Regions from separate parts of the Enterobacter sp. KBR-315C3_2022 genome, predicted to be linked through region 3. Evidence: predicted binding sites of a transcription regulator. Region 3 holds the regulator's gene; each other region holds the start of a gene.
The links. The regulator PurR, encoded in region 3, represses purine synthesis genes. The targets are predictions, from matches to a motif close to CANGCAAACGTTTGCNTG.

Region 1: the regulator PurR is predicted to act here: its motif matches at 1,889-1,906, upstream of carA (glutamine-hydrolyzing carbamoyl-phosphate synthase small subunit).
Region 2: the regulator PurR is predicted to act here: its motif matches at 2,129-2,146, upstream of tusA (sulfurtransferase TusA).
Region 4: the regulator PurR is predicted to act here: its motif matches at 2,817-2,834, upstream of purE (5-(carboxyamino)imidazole ribonucleotide mutase).

What each region holds. Positions count from the first base shown of each region.
Region 1 covers NZ_JBGKEB010000006.1:129,138-132,906, reverse strand. Annotated here, with positions in the region: gene carB (carbamoyl-phosphate synthase large subunit) at 1-504, opposite strand, end outside; gene carA (glutamine-hydrolyzing carbamoyl-phosphate synthase small subunit) at 522-1,670, opposite strand; gene dapB (4-hydroxy-tetrahydrodipicolinate reductase) at 2,126-2,947, opposite strand; gene AB8804_RS08785 (M14 family metallopeptidase) at 3,116-3,769, opposite strand, start outside.
Region 2 covers NZ_JBGKEB010000018.1:33,412-37,180, forward strand. Annotated here, with positions in the region: gene AB8804_RS17420 (MFS transporter) at 1-737, shown strand, start outside; gene AB8804_RS17425 (DcrB family lipoprotein) at 741-1,298, opposite strand; gene AB8804_RS17430 (7-cyano-7-deazaguanine/7-aminomethyl-7-deazaguanine transporter) at 1,371-2,036, opposite strand; gene tusA (sulfurtransferase TusA) at 2,205-2,450, shown strand; gene AB8804_RS17440 (STY4199 family HEPN domain-containing protein) at 2,466-3,769, opposite strand, start outside.
Region 3 covers NZ_JBGKEB010000012.1:7,587-11,355, forward strand. Annotated here, with positions in the region: gene punC (purine nucleoside transporter PunC) at 1-285, opposite strand, end outside; gene punR (DNA-binding transcriptional activator PunR) at 400-1,311, shown strand; gene purR (HTH-type transcriptional repressor PurR) at 1,328-2,353, opposite strand; gene AB8804_RS13880 (YnhF family membrane protein) at 2,651-2,740, shown strand; gene AB8804_RS13885 (MFS transporter) at 2,906-3,769, shown strand, end outside.
Region 4 covers NZ_JBGKEB010000004.1:195,031-198,799, reverse strand. Annotated here, with positions in the region: gene cysS (cysteine--tRNA ligase) at 6-1,391, opposite strand; gene ppiB (peptidylprolyl isomerase B) at 1,566-2,060, shown strand; gene lpxH (UDP-2,3-diacylglucosamine diphosphatase) at 2,064-2,786, shown strand; gene purE (5-(carboxyamino)imidazole ribonucleotide mutase) at 2,905-3,414, shown strand; gene purK (5-(carboxyamino)imidazole ribonucleotide synthase) at 3,411-3,769, shown strand, end outside.

The sequences.
Region 1 (3,769 bases), on a different contig from region 3:
GATGATGCACGGATAGCCCACGTCGGCCGCGACGGCCAGCGCTTCTTCCATGTTGTGTGCGATACCGGAACGCGCGGTGTCGAGGCCGATTTTCTTCATCGCCACGTCGAAGCGGCGGCGGTCTTCTGCTTTATCAATCGCGTCGGCGGTCGCGCCGATCATGGTCACGCCGAACTCTTCCAGCACGCCCTGACGCTCGAGCTCCAGCGCGCAGTTCAGCGCCGTCTGGCCGCCCATGGTTGGCAGCACCGCGTCCGGACGCTCTTTCTCGATAATCTTGCGCACCACTTCCCAGTGAATTGGCTCGATGTAGGTCGCGTCGGCCATTTCCGGGTCGGTCATGATGGTCGCCGGGTTGGAGTTGACCAGGATTACGCGGTAGCCCTCTTCGCGCAGGGCTTTACACGCCTGCGCGCCGGAGTAGTCAAACTCACACGCCTGGCCGATAACGATTGGGCCCGCGCCCAGAATCAGGATACTTTTTATGTCTGTACGTTTTGGCATGGCTCTCTAACTCCTGATTATTTCGCGGACTGGCGGTAATGCTCAATAAGCTCGATGAAGTGGTCGAACAGCGGCGCAGCATCGTGCGGCCCCGGACTCGCTTCCGGGTGGCCCTGGAAGCTGAATGCCGGTTTGTCGGTGCGGTGGATACCCTGCAGGGTGCCGTCGAACAGCGACTTGTGGGTCACGCGCAGCGTCGCTGGCAGCGTCGCTTCATCCACTGCGAAGCCGTGGTTCTGCGCCGTAATCATCACTACGTTGTTATCGATATCTTTCACCGGGTGGTTACCACCGTGGTGACCAAATTTCATCTTGATGGTCTTCGCCCCGCTCGCCAGCGCCAGCAACTGATGGCCGAGGCAGATGCCGAATACCGGAATGTCGGTTTCGAGGAAGGATTTAATGGCGTCGATGGCGTAGTCGCACGGCGCCGGGTCGCCAGGGCCGTTAGAGAGGAAGATGCCGTCCGGGTTCATCTTCAGCACTTCTTCAGCAGAGGTTTGCGCCGGGACGACCGTCAGGCGGCAGCCGCGGTCAACCAGCATGCGCAGGATGTTGCGCTTGGCGCCAAAATCATAGGCGACGACGTGGAACGGCAGCTCGCTCTCGGGCTTCGCTTCCGGCAGATCGCCCTCCAGCGTCCAGCTCCCCTGCGTCCAGCCGTAGGCTTCTGCGGTTGTGACTTCTTTCGCCAGGTCCATGCCGTTCAGGCCCGGGAAGGCTTTTGCCTTTTCCAGCGCCAGCGTCGCATCCAGGTTATCACCCGCGATGATGCAGCCGTTCTGGGCGCCCTTCTCGCGCAGCAGGCGCGTCAGCTTGCGGGTATCGATATCGGCAATCGCCACGATGTTATGGCGCTTCAGGTAGGAAGAGAGGTCTTCGGTATTGCGGAAGTTGCTGGCAATCAGCGGCAGGTCGCGGATGACCAGGCCTTGCGCATGTACCTGAGAGGATTCTTCGTCAGCCGCATTGGTGCCGACATTGCCGATATGGGGATAAGTAAGAGTAACGATTTGGCGAGAATAGGAAGGATCAGTGAGGATTTCTTGATAACCGGTCATTGAAGTATTGAAAACGACTTCCCCAACCGCCGAACCCGTTGCCCCTATGGCCCGACCGATAAACTGGGTTCCGTCTTCCAGAACCAATAGCGCTGACTTAATCAAAACACCCTCCAGAGAATATTCACTCACTTTATTTGCATATTAATTCATAACGACGTCATGAATCAATGCAAATGTGTTGCCAGCGGATTTTTGGCAAACGGCGGCATTCTGGGGATTTGGTCAGTAAAAGTCAACTCAAAACGGATATTTTGCTTATTCTTTTGCGGCCCTGATGGGCTGAGTGCGGGTTAAGCGGCAAAAAGATCAGCCAAATCGTGGTAGAAAACGCTTGCGCGGCAAGTTTAGTGGGAACTCATCAACCAGGGAGACAAAAAGTGGACCAAACGGTCAAAATTTACAATCATTCAACAAAAAACAGAGAGGAAACTTTATTATTTATCGATTACAAGCAAGATACGTGATTAAACAGCCAAAAATAAAAGGGCAATAAAATATTGCCCTATGCAATCAAGTCATTACGACTGCAATAACCACATCACGAAGGGTAAAAATAATTATAGATTGTTCAGATCCAGCACGTCACGCATATCGAAAAGACCGTTTTTCTTGCCTTTCAGCCACAGAGCGGAACGAACGGCACCGTTGGCAAACGTCATTCGGCTGGAGGCTTTATGCGTAATCTCAACGCGTTCACCAATATCGGCGAACATCGCCGTATGTTCGCCGACGATATCGCCCGCGCGCACGGTCGCAAAACCAATGGTTCCCGGCACGCGCTCGCCGGTATGCCCCTCGCGGGAATAGACGGCGATATCTTTTAAATCTTTATCCATCGCGTGCGCGATCGCTTCCCCCATCGCCAGCGCGGTGCCGGACGGCGCGTCGACCTTGTAGCGGTGGTGCGCTTCCACAATCTCGATGTCGGTATAGTCGCCCATTACCTTTGCCGCCTTCTCCAGCAGCTTAAGCATGACGTTGACGCCCACGCTGAAGTTCGCGGCAAAGACAATTGCCATCTCATTCGAGGCGTCCTGGATCGCCTGCTTTCCGGCTTCATCAAAACCGGTCGTGCCAATCACCATCCCTTTACCGTGCTGACGGCAAAATGCCAGATGGTTCAGCGTCCCTTCCGGGCGCGTGAAATCAATAAAGACGTCAAAGTCATCTTTTACCGCGTCCAGGCTGCTCTGAACGGTCACGCCCGTCTGGCCTGCCCCGGCGAGCTCGCCCGCATCCGTACCCAAAAGCGATGAGCCTTCACGCTCCAGCGCTGCGCCAAGCGCCACGCCATCCATCTGCAGCGCCGCCTGAATCAGCTGACGGCCCATACGTCCGCCCGCGCCCGCAATGGCGACGCGGATCTGTGCATCATGCATAGTTATTCTCTTACGTTAAAATGATGTAAACCGCTTTCAGAGTAACCAGCCTTCGCGGAGGCTGCCACAGAAAACGCCGATAATTAGAATTTAATGATAAACAGGAGGGAATATCAGTAAAAGCTATATGATTGGCCTGCGGCATAACCGCAGGCCGGGAGAAGAGGATTAGAACCGGTAGGATACCTTCTTCATCACCCGCCACAGAGGCAGATGACCCGCGCTATCACTGCCGGAAGACACCGTTATCACCCCATTCGCCACAAAGCTACTCTGCGTTTCCGGCTCCAGCGCGGCAACGGCCAGGTTCGCCAGCGGCTGGCTCAGCGGCACATACCAGTAGCCCGCCGTATCGGTCAGTTCCGCTTTGGCCAGCGTCGTTTTCACCTCGGTCATGGCGTTACCGGCCGCACCGATCTTCCCGGTGACATCAACCTTTTGCCCCTGCCGCAGGGAAGCGATGTCATAACGCTCCACCGGCAGCGTTTGCGACTGACCAAGACGATATACCTCGACCCCTAGCTCGCGCAATTTCTCGACGGCGGCCTGCTGTTCAGGCCCCAGCAGATATCCCCACGGACGCGAGCGGGTGATGACCGGCGTGATGTGCAGGGACGATCGCCAGTCGGCTTCAAACGTCACCGGTTCGCCGCTTTGCGCATTGAGCAAGGTCACTTCATGCTTGCCCTTTGTCGCCGCCCCTTTCACCACCAGGTCGCCTTTTCCGTCTGACGCGGCCACCGTGCGGCGAGCATCGCGGGTCAGCGCCAGCAGCGCCTGCGGATCCGAGGCGGCCTGCTCCACCATCGCGCGCATGGCAAC
Region 2 (3,769 bases), on a different contig from region 3:
GCGCGATGGCGATCGGCGCGCCGCTCGGCGTGGCGTTTTATGCCTACGGCGGCCTGCACGGGCTTGCCGTCACGATTATGGTCATCGCGCTGCTGGCGATCGCCTTTGCGCTGCCGCGCCCGAAGGTGAAGGCCAGCAAGGGCAAGCCGCTGCCGTTTCGCGCCGTGCTGGGGCGCGTCTGGCTGTACGGGATGGCGCTGGCGCTGGCTTCCGCCGGGTTCGGCACCATCGCAACGTTTATCACGCTGTTTTACGATGCCAAAGGCTGGGACGGCGCGGCTTTTGCGCTGACGCTCTTTAGCTGTGCGTTTGTGGGCGCTCGCTTACTTTTCCCGAACGGGATAAACCGCCTCGGCGGCCTGAACGTGGCGATGATTTGCTTCGCCGTGGAGATTGTTGGCCTGCTCCTGACCGGCGTCGCCACCGCGCCGTGGATGGCGAAAGTCGGCGTTTTCCTGGCGGGAGCCGGGTTCTCGCTGGTGTTCCCGGCGCTGGGCGTCGTGGCGGTGAAGGCGGTGCCGCCGCAAAATCAGGGATCGGCGCTGGCGACCTACACGGTGTTTATGGATATGTCGCTGGGGATCACCGGGCCGCTGGCGGGGCTGGTGATGGCGTGGGCGGGCGTGCCGGTGATTTATCTTGCCGCGGCGGGCCTGGCGGCGGTGGCGCTCCTGCTAGCGTGGCGGCTAAAAAAATGGCCCCCCGAGCACGCCCGGGAGGCCACGTCTTCATCGTGAAAATTACTGAATCGCGATGGTGTTAATGATGTTTTCCGCGGCGGTTTGCGCTTTCTGCTGATCGTCCGCTGGCAGCGTAATCTGCAGTGTGAGCAGCTTGTTATCGATCTTGCCGAGCACCACGGAAGAGTAGGCTGTCTGGCCTTTCGCCGAGATGATGCTGTCGAGCTGCTGCAGCGTGTGGCCTTTCAGCTCGATGGATTTGTTGGTAACAACCTGCAGCTGCGGGTCGCGGCCGCGCTGCTGCTCTTCCAGACGCTTGGCGAGCACGCCCAGATCTTCGCTGGTGTCGTCGCCGACGATCACAATCACCGCCTTCTGCCCGGTCGCATCAGAATAGACGTGCATGTTGTTCGCCTGGGTGCCCAGCTTGCCGCTCTGGTCGGTCATATCCGCCGGCAGAGAGAAACTGAGTTTGCCATCCATCAGGCTGACCGGCTGCCCGGTGGCGTTGCTTTCAGCGGACGCACCCTGAGCAGGCGTTTTGGTGTCGCTGTTATCACAGGCTGCAAGGCCAACAACCAGCAGGCCAATCCCGACATATTTAACCAGATTGCGCATTGACTTCTTCCTTTCGATAAACGGCCATAGCGGCTCATTCACCCATCTTATCACAACTGATAAAGCGAACCCTTAACCTGCCTGCAATGCGGAGATTTCAGATTTATCTGCCAGCCTTTTCATCAGCATATTCAATAGCACGCCGTACATCGGCAGGAAGAAGACGATGCTGATAAGCACCTTGAAGCAGTAGTCCACCAGCGCGATTTCCATCCAGTGCTCGGCCATAAACGCGTCCGGGCTGCGCCAGAAGGCGATGAAGAAGAATGCCAGCGTGTCGCTCACGTTGCCAAACAGCGTCGAGGCGGTGGGCGCCATCCACCAGCGGTGGTTCTGACGCAGGCGGTTAAAAACGTGGACGTCGAGGATCTGCCCCAGCGCGTAGGCCATAAAGCTGGCCGCCGCGATGCGCGCCACGAACAGGTTGAAGTTAGTGAGTGCTTCCAAACCTTGCCAGCTGCCCATGTAAAACAGCGATGAAATCACGTACGAAACGAACAGCGCGGGCATCATCACTGCGAAAATAATGCGGCGTGCCAGCGGTGCGCCAAAAATTCGCACGGTCAGATCGGTGGCGAGGAAGATAAACGGAAAGCTAAACGCGCCCCAGGTGGTGTGAAAACCAAAAATGGAGATCGGAAGCTGAACCAGATAGTTGCTGGAGGTGATCACCAGCAGATGAAAAAGCGAAAGCCAGAACAACGCCTTAACGCGTTGCGGGTGTGTAAAGGAGCTCATATTGTACCTTTTTGATTAATATTTGGGGTGAGGGAACCCAATAAAGCCGCCGCATGATACTGCTTTAACGGTCATTTGCAACGGTTAATTTTCACGCAATCGTTAACCTGTTTGCATTGAGAGTGGCGGGGCGTAAACTACAGCCGTTTTGACACGAATGAGAAGAAAATGACCGACCTGTTCTCCACTCCCGACCATACTCTTGACGCTCAGGGCCTCCGCTGCCCGGAGCCGGTCATGATGGTGCGCAAAACCGTACGCACCATGCAGGCTGGCGAAACGCTGCTGATCGTTGCCGACGACCCGGCCACCACCCGCGATATCCCCGGCTTTTGTACCTTTATGGAGCACGAGCTGGTGGCGCAGGCGACCGACGCGCTGCCGTACCGATATCTGATTCGCAAGGGGCAATAGCCCGAATCCGGCGGGCTAGCGAATGACGTCGTAAATCGCGGTCTGTATCGACTGCCATTTTTTCGTCGTCGCGTCCGGCTGCGCCAGCGCGCGACGTTTCGCCATCTCCGCGTCGTGCTGCTGGCGCTTCACCACGGCGGGCACGGTGCAAAAAGCCTTCAGATACTGTTTGCGGACCGACGTCAGCGATTCGCCGTTTGCCATGGCGTGGCCGACCGTATTGATAAAGCGGCGGCACGGCTTCTCTTCCACCATCTGCTGCCGGTAGCGCAGCATCAGCTCCAGCACGTCGTCATGGCGCGCGGCCATGGCCTCTTCTGTCCACGACACCTTCCAGTCCATTCCGCCCTGCAGGAACAGCAGCACGACGCGCGTGTCGTTACGGTTGATGGCCGAGCGGAAGTTGTTTTCGTCCCAGGTCACGCCCTGGCGGGTCAGCGTTTCGCGCGAGGAGGGCGTTTCCCGCATCTCCTTCGGCGCTGGCGCGGGCTCTGCCGCGCTCGCCACCGCCTGCTGCGGCTTGTCGCTGGTGACTAATATAAAGCCGCCGACCACGATGGCGATAACCATTGCGCCGACCGCCCCCCACAGCGCGCCGGAGATCAGCTGCTCGCGCTGTTCCGGCGTGCGCGGCGCGCGCTGCGTCGGCTTTTCGATGGTGTCGCGCACCTCAAACAGATCGCTTCCGGTGACGCGATCCCTTTTCTGCGCGTTCTCCCAGAACGCGTGCAGCTCGCTGGCGTCAACGGCCATCAGCCCCGCCGGATTGATGCGCGTTCGCCCCTCTTCAAATGCCCGCTGCACGGGCCGGGTGATTTGCGAATAGTAGCAATCCAGCAGCTGAATTTGCGCCGAGCTGAGCGGCTGCTGAACGGTGATGCCGTTGCGGATTTGGCGGATGTCGTCGAGGAAGGTTTGCAGCGTTTTGCGCGGGTCGACCAGCAGGGTCAGCATCATCGGGTCGCTGAACAGCGAGGCGTAGTAACGGCTGTACTCTTTTTTATCGACCAGCATCTGCGCCAGCTCGCTGAACATCATGCCGCTCAGGATATCGTTGATCTCGCCAAGCTTCAGCCAGCGCCGCACGCGGTCGGCGTTGAACAGCGTTTTGAGGTGGTTATTCAGCCGCACCGGATCGGGCCACGCCTGCTGTATCAGGCCTTTGATCGTCAGCTCAATCGCCCGCACCTGCTTGCGCGCCTGCTGCTGCTGTATTTCGTCTCCCGGGGCCAGCTCGGTGCTGTAGGTCAGAAGGGGCTGCTGCATTCGCAGATGTTCCAGCGAGGTGACAAAACGCATCGCCGCGATGAGCTGGTTCT
Region 3 (3,769 bases):
GGTGGCATCGCGTACCCACAGCATGCCCAGACAGCCGACGGCAAAAATGGCCAGCCCCAGCAGCAGAACCGGCTTGCGGCCAAAGCGATCGGAGAGCGGCCCCCACAGCAGCTGTGCGAAGGCAAAGCCGGCAAGAAACAGGCTCAGGCTCGCGCTGATGGCGGCGGCAGGGGTTTGCAAATCTTCCTGCATGGCGGCAAAGGCGGGCAAATACATGTCGGTCGCTAAAAAGCCCAGCACGCTCAGGCCGCCGAGCCAGACTAAAAATCCTTTCCTGGGTTGCACTCGTTTTTCTCCTCAAGGAGGCAGGGATATATTGGCGCAGAGTGTAGGGAGTGCAAAGCGGCTTGTGAAACGCTAATATTTGGCGGTTGCATTCAAAAATTTTGCAGGCAGAAAATGTGGTCAGATTATTCTCTTGAAGTGGTCGATGCCGTTGCGCGCAACGGCAGCTTCAGCGGTGCCGCGCAGGAGCTGCACCGCGTTCCCTCGGCGGTAAGCTATACCGTGCGGCAGCTGGAGGAATGGCTCGCCGTTCCGCTGTTTGAACGGCGCCATCGCGATGTGATATTAACCCCGGCCGGGGCATGGTTTTTGAAAGAAGGACGTTCTGTTATCAAAAAAATGCAGATCACCCGCGAGCAGTGCCAGCAGATTGCCAACGGCTGGCGCGGGCATCTCTCCATCGCCGTCGATAATATCGTCCGGCCGGAGCGCACGCGGCAGATGATCGTTGATTTCTACCGTCACTTCTCGGACGTCGAGCTGCGGGTGTCGCAGGAGGTGTTCAACGGCGTGTGGGACGCGCTGGCGGACGGCAGGGTAGAGATGGCTATCGGCGCGACCCAGGCGATCCCCGTGGGCGGGCGCTACGCTTTTCGGGACATGGGCATGCTGAGCTGGACCTGCGTTGTTGCGCGCCATCATCCGCTGGCGGCGATGGAAGGACCGCTGAGCGATGACGCGTTGCGCAACTGTCCGTCGCTGGTGCTGGAAGATACGTCGCGGTCGCTGCCCAAGCGTATCACCTGGCTGCTGGACAACCAGCGGCGCGTGGTGGCGCCCGACTGGGACTCTTCAGCAACCTGCCTGAGCGCGGGGCTGTGCGTAGGTATGGTGCCCGTCCACTTTGCGCGTCCGCGTATTGATGCCGGTGAATGGGTTGCCCTGACGCTGGAAAATCCGTTCCCGGACGCGGCCTGCTGCCTGACCTGGCAGCAAAATGACGTGTCGCCCGCAATGGCCTGGCTGCTGGAGTATCTGGGAGATAGCGAAACGCTGAACAGGGAGTGGCTACGGGAGCCAGCGTAGCTGGCCCCGGAGAGGATTAACGGCGGTAGTCGCGGAAAGGACCGTCCGCAACGGAGCGACGCTCAATCAGGCGAGGGTGAACCTCAATGGACTGCGACTCTTCGCGCTTGCTGACAATCCTGTCCATCAGCATGTTGAAGGCCGTTTCGCCCAGCGAATCTTTCGGCTGGTGAATGGTCGTCAGCGCCGGGGTGAAAAAGCGCGCGTTGCGCACGTTGTCATACCCGATCACCGAAATATCCTGAGGCACGCGAAGGCCGAGCTCGTCTGCCGCACAGAGCGCGCCCATCGCCATGATGTCGCCGCCGCAGAAGACGGCGGTAGGGCGGTGCTGCTGCGACACGATCTGCTGCATCGCGCGGTAGCCGGACTCCGGCTCAAAGTCGCCCTGAACAATCCAGTTTTCCGGCACGCTGATCAGCGCCTCTTCCATCGCCTTCATGAACCCGGCCAGACGACCCGCGCCGGTGTTGCGCTCCAGCGGGCCAGGGATGACGCCGATATCGCGGTGTCCGCGCTCGATCAAATAGCGGCCGGCCATGTAGCCGCCTTCAAAAGCGTTATCGATGACCGAGTCGGTGAAATCGGCGCGCGCCTCGCCCCAGTCCATAACCACCATCGGAATGTGGCGATACTCCTCCAGCATGGAGAGAACGGACTCAGGGTATTCAGAGCACATGACCAGCAGGCCATCGACACGCTTTTGCGCCATCATCGACAGATAGGCGCGCTGCTTTTCAATGTTGTTCCACGCGTTGCCCAGAATCAGGGTATAGCCTTTCTGGAAGCAGTTTTTCTCAACGGCTTCAATAATTTCGGCAAAGTAGGCCGCTTCGCTGCTGGTCGCCAGCAGGCCGATAGACTTGGTGTGATTAACCTTCAGGCTGCGCGCAACCGCACTCGGTGAGTAGTGCAGTTCTTTGATTGCAGCCCAGACGGCGTTGCGCGTCTCTTCCGCCACGAAGCGGGTTTTGTTAATAACATGTGATACGGTTGTAGTGGAAACGTTTGCGCGTTTTGCTACGTCTTTAATTGTTGCCATTAAATGTCACTCCAGACCCTATCCTAATGCCCTGAAAAATGGGGAGGTAAACGTTTGCCTTCTCTCACCCTTATTACGCAATTTTGAATTGCGACACGCCGGGAAAACGACACAGGACGTCAGGAGGGGGTCAATGGCCGGTACGCTAATAAATTTAGCGTGGAATTTTGTCCTATCTTGAGGAAAAGGGGAAGAGCAAAAGTGGTTATCATTTTAAATCCGGGAAGATTTTTGACGTAAACTGTGTAAAAATGAGCAAGCTCACTTTCCGTGTGGGGATTAAAAGGAGAAAAATTGATGAGTACCGATCTTAAGTTTTCGCTGATGACCACCGTTATTGTTCTGGCGCTGATTGTTGCCGGTGGGCTGACGGCTGCACTGCACTGATTTTGACGGGGGGAGATTCTTCTCCCTCCTGTAACCTTCCTGATTGTTACGTCTCCGGCAAATATCTTTTGCCAAATTGTTAACTTCTCATTTTTTGTGATTGATGTCATGCTTTTGGCTTCTTTGTTCTGCGTCGTGGTACGTCGCGGCATCCGGAGTTAATGCATGAAAATCAATTTCCCCCTGCTGGCCCTCGCCATTGGCGCGTTTGGGATCGGCACCACTGAATTTTCCCCAATGGGGCTGTTACCCGTTATCGCCAGGGGCGTAGATGTCTCGATCCCGGCGGCGGGGATGCTGATCAGCGCCTATGCGATCGGCGTGATGGTCGGGGCTCCGCTGATGACGCTGCTGCTTTCCCATCGCGGACGCCGCAACGCGCTGATTTTCCTGATGGCTATCTTCACCCTCGGCAACGTGCTCTCGGCCATTTCGCCCGATTACACCACGCTGATGCTGTCGCGCATTCTCACGAGCCTCAACCACGGCGCGTTCTTCGGCCTGGGCTCGGTTGTTGCCGCAAGCGTTGTACCCAAGCACAAGCAGGCCAGCGCGGTCGCCACCATGTTCATGGGGCTGACGATTGCGAATATTGGCGGCGTACCGGCTGCGACGTGGCTCGGCGAAGCGATTGGCTGGCGGATGTCGTTCCTGGCCACGGCCGGACTGGGCGTGATCGCCATGGTGGCGCTGTTCTTCTCGCTGCCGAAGGGCGGGGCGGGCGAAAGGCCGGACGTGCGCAAAGAGCTGTCGGTATTGGTTCGCCCGCAGGTGCTTTCCGCGCTTCTGACGACGGTGCTGGGCGCGGGCGCCATGTTCACGCTTTACACCTATATTGCTCCCGTCCTGCACGAGATCACCCGCGCGACGCCAGCGTTCGTTACGGCGATGCTGGTATTGATTGGCGTGGGCTTTTCCATCGGCAACTATCTCGGCGGCAAGCTCGCCGATCGTTCGGTTAGCGCAACCCTGAAGGGCTTTTTGACCCTGCTGATTGCCATCATGGTGGCCATACCGTGGCTCGCGCAA
Region 4 (3,769 bases), on a different contig from region 3:
AGGACTTACTTACGGCGCCAGGTCGTTCCCTGCGGGCCGTCTTCCAGAATGATGCCCATCTCGGTCAGACGGTTACGCGCCGCATCCGCTGCCGCCCAGTCTTTCGCCTGACGCGCTTCCAGACGCGCCTTGATCAACGCCTCAATCTCCGCCACTTCGCCGTCGTCCGCCTGCGCGCCGCCCTGCAGGAACGCCTCCGGCTCCTGTTCCAGCAGGCCGAGTACGGAAGAGAGCTTGCGCAGATGCGACGCCAGCGCGTTGGCCGCGGCCATATCTTCTGACTTCAGGCGGTTCACCTCGCGCGCCATGTCGAACAGCACGGAGTAGGCTTCCGGGGTGTTGAAGTCATCGTTCATCACCTCAATAAAGCGCGCTTCGAACGCCTCGCCGCCCGCAGGCGCAGCGGATTTGTCGGTGCCGCGCAGCGCGGTGTACAGGCGCTCCAGCGCCGAGCGCGCCTGCTTGAGGTTCTCTTCGCTGTAGTTCAGCTGGCTGCGATAGTGGCCGGACATCAGGAAGTAGCGCACGGTTTCCGCGTCGTAATACTTCAGCACGTCGCGCACGGTGAAGAAGTTGCCCAGCGATTTTGACATCTTCTCGCGGTCCACCATCACCATCCCGGAGTGCATCCAGTAGTTCACGTATTCGCCGCCGTGGGCGCAGGTGGACTGGGCGATTTCGTTTTCGTGGTGCGGGAACATCAGGTCCGAACCGCCGCCGTGAATGTCGAAGTGCTTGCCCAGCTGCTTACAGTTCATCGCCGAACATTCAATGTGCCAGCCCGGACGCCCTTCGCCCCACGGAGACGGCCAGCTCGGCTCACCCGCTTTCGACATCTTCCACAGCACGAAGTCCATCGGGTTACGCTTCACGTCGACCACGTCCACGCGCGCGCCGGCCTGGAGCTGCTCCAGATCCTGACGGGAGAGCGAGCCGTAGGTCGGGTCCGTTGGTACGGAGAACATCACGTCGCCGTTTTCCGCCACGTAGGCGTGGCCGCGTTCGATCAGCTTTTCGGTGATCTCGATAATTTCGTGGATGTGGTGCGTCGCGCGCGGCTCGCTGTCCGGGCGCAGAATGTTCAGGGCGTCAAAGTCCTTGTGCATCTCGACGATCATGCGATCGACCAGCGCCACAAAGCTTTCGCCGTTTTCGTTCGCGCGCTTGATGATTTTGTCATCGATATCGGTGATGTTGCGCACGTACTTCAGGGTATAGCCCAGAAAACGCAGGTAGCGCGACACCACGTCGAAGGAGACAAAGGTACGGCCATGGCCGATATGACAGAGATCGTAAACCGTGATTCCACACACGTACATGCCGACTTCCCCGGCATGGATAGGCTTAAATTCCTCTTTTTGGCGCGTCATTGTATTAAAGATTTTTAACATCGAAGATTCCATGTGAGACGTGTGTGGATAGTAACTTTTCTATCATACCCATTATTCATCGCCGAAGCAGCACACAATGCAAGGTGATCGCGTCCTGTGGTTATGCTATAACAAGCCCCTATATGTGACCCGAACGCGGGTCGACGCACCACAATAACGGAACAGGATGAAAAAATGGTCACTTTCCACACTAATCATGGCGATATCGTAATCAAAACCTTTGATGACAAAGCGCCTGAAACAGTTAAAAACTTCCTGGACTACTGCCGCGAAGGTTTCTACAACAACACGATTTTCCACCGCGTGATCAACGGCTTTATGATCCAGGGCGGCGGTTTTGAACCAGGCATGCACCAGAAAGAAACCAAAGAAGCGATCAAAAACGAAGCGAACAACGGCCTGAAAAACACCCGCGGCACGCTGGCAATGGCCCGTACTCAGGCGCCACACTCTGCGACCGCGCAGTTCTTCATCAACGTGGCCGACAACGACTTCCTGAACTTCTCCGGCGAAAGCCTGCAGGGCTGGGGCTACTGCGTGTTCGCAGAAGTGGTTGAAGGTATGGACGTGGTTGACAAGATCAAAGCCGTCTCCACCGGCCGCAGCGGCATGCATCAGGACGTTCCAAAAGAAGACGTTGTGATTACAAGCGTGACCGTCAGCGAGTAATTCGTGGCGACACTCTTTATTGCAGATTTGCACCTGCAAACGGAAGAACCGGCGATTACCGCCGGTTTTCTGCGTTTTTTACGTGGTGCAGCGAAAAGCGCCGACGCGCTGTACATTCTGGGCGACCTGTTTGAAGCCTGGATTGGCGACGACGACCCTAACCCGCTGCACCGCGACATGGCTGCGGCCATTAAGGCGCTGGTTGATTCCGGCGTCCCCTGCTACTTCATTCACGGCAACCGCGATTTCCTGATCGGCAGGCGCTTCGCGCGCGAAAGCGGCATGACGCTGCTGCCGGAAGAGCAGGTTCTCGATCTCTACGGCCGCAAGGTTCTGATCATGCACGGCGACACGCTGTGCACGGATGACGCGGGCTATCAGGCGTTTCGCGCGAAGGTCCACACCCCGTGGATCCAAAAGCTGTTCCTCGCCCTGCCGCTGTTTATCCGCCGCCGCATCGCCGCCAGAATGCGCGCGGGCAGCAAGGCCGCCAACAGCAGCAAATCCGTGACCATCATGGACGTTAACCCGCAGGCGGTGATTGGCGTAATGGAAAAGCACCGCGTCCAGTGGCTGATCCACGGCCACACCCATCGTCCGGACGTCCACGAACTGATCGCAAACGGCGAACCCGCGCATCGCGTGGTATTAGGCGCCTGGCACAGCGAAGGATCGATGGTGAAAGTCACGCCTGACGGCGTCGAACTTATCGCTTTCCCGTTCTAATTATCCGCACGACTTTGCGGCGTCTTTAGCCGCGCAACCGTTTTCCTTGCCGATATTCCATGCTATTCTCTGTGCCCTCGAAAGCAGTGTGTTTCGCACCACAGGAGTTTTAAGACGCATGTCTTCCCGCAATAATCCGGCGCGTGTCGCCATCGTGATGGGGTCCAAAAGCGACTGGGCCACCATGCAGTTTGCCGCCGAAATCTTTGACATCCTGAACGTTCCGCACCATGTTGAAGTGGTCTCCGCACACCGCACTCCCGACAGGCTGTTCAGCTTCGCCGAAGGTGCCGAAGAGAACGGCTACGAGGTGATTATTGCCGGTGCGGGCGGCGCAGCACATCTGCCGGGCATGATTGCCGCGAAAACCCTGGTGCCGGTGCTCGGCGTGCCGGTCCAAAGCGCCGCGCTGAGCGGCGTCGATAGCCTTTACTCCATCGTGCAGATGCCGCGCGGTATTCCGGTCGGCACGCTTGCGATCGGCAAAGCGGGCGCGGCCAACGCCGCCCTTCTGGCCGCGCAGATTTTGGCAACCCACGACAAAGATCTGCGCCAGCGCCTGGCGGACTGGCGTCAAGCCCAGACCGATGAGGTGCTGGACAATCCGGACCCGCGGGGTGCGGCATGAGGCAGGTCTGCGTACTGGGTAACGGCCAGCTGGGCCGCATGCTGCGCCAGGCCGGCGAGCCGCTGGGCATCGCCGTCTGGCCCGTCGGGCTGGACGCCGAACCGGAAGCCGTTCCCTTTCACCAGAGCGTGATCACCGCCGAGATTGAGCGCTGGCCGGAGACCGCCCTGACCCGCGAGCTGGCGCGCCATAACGCCTTCGTGAACCGCGACGTCTTCCCTATCATTGCCGACCGCCTGACGCAAAAGCAGCTGTTCGACAGGCTCGGGCTTGCCACCGCGCCGTGGCAATTGCTTTCGGATAAAAGCGAGTGGAACGACGTCTTCGCCATGCTCGGCGATCTGGCGATCGTTAA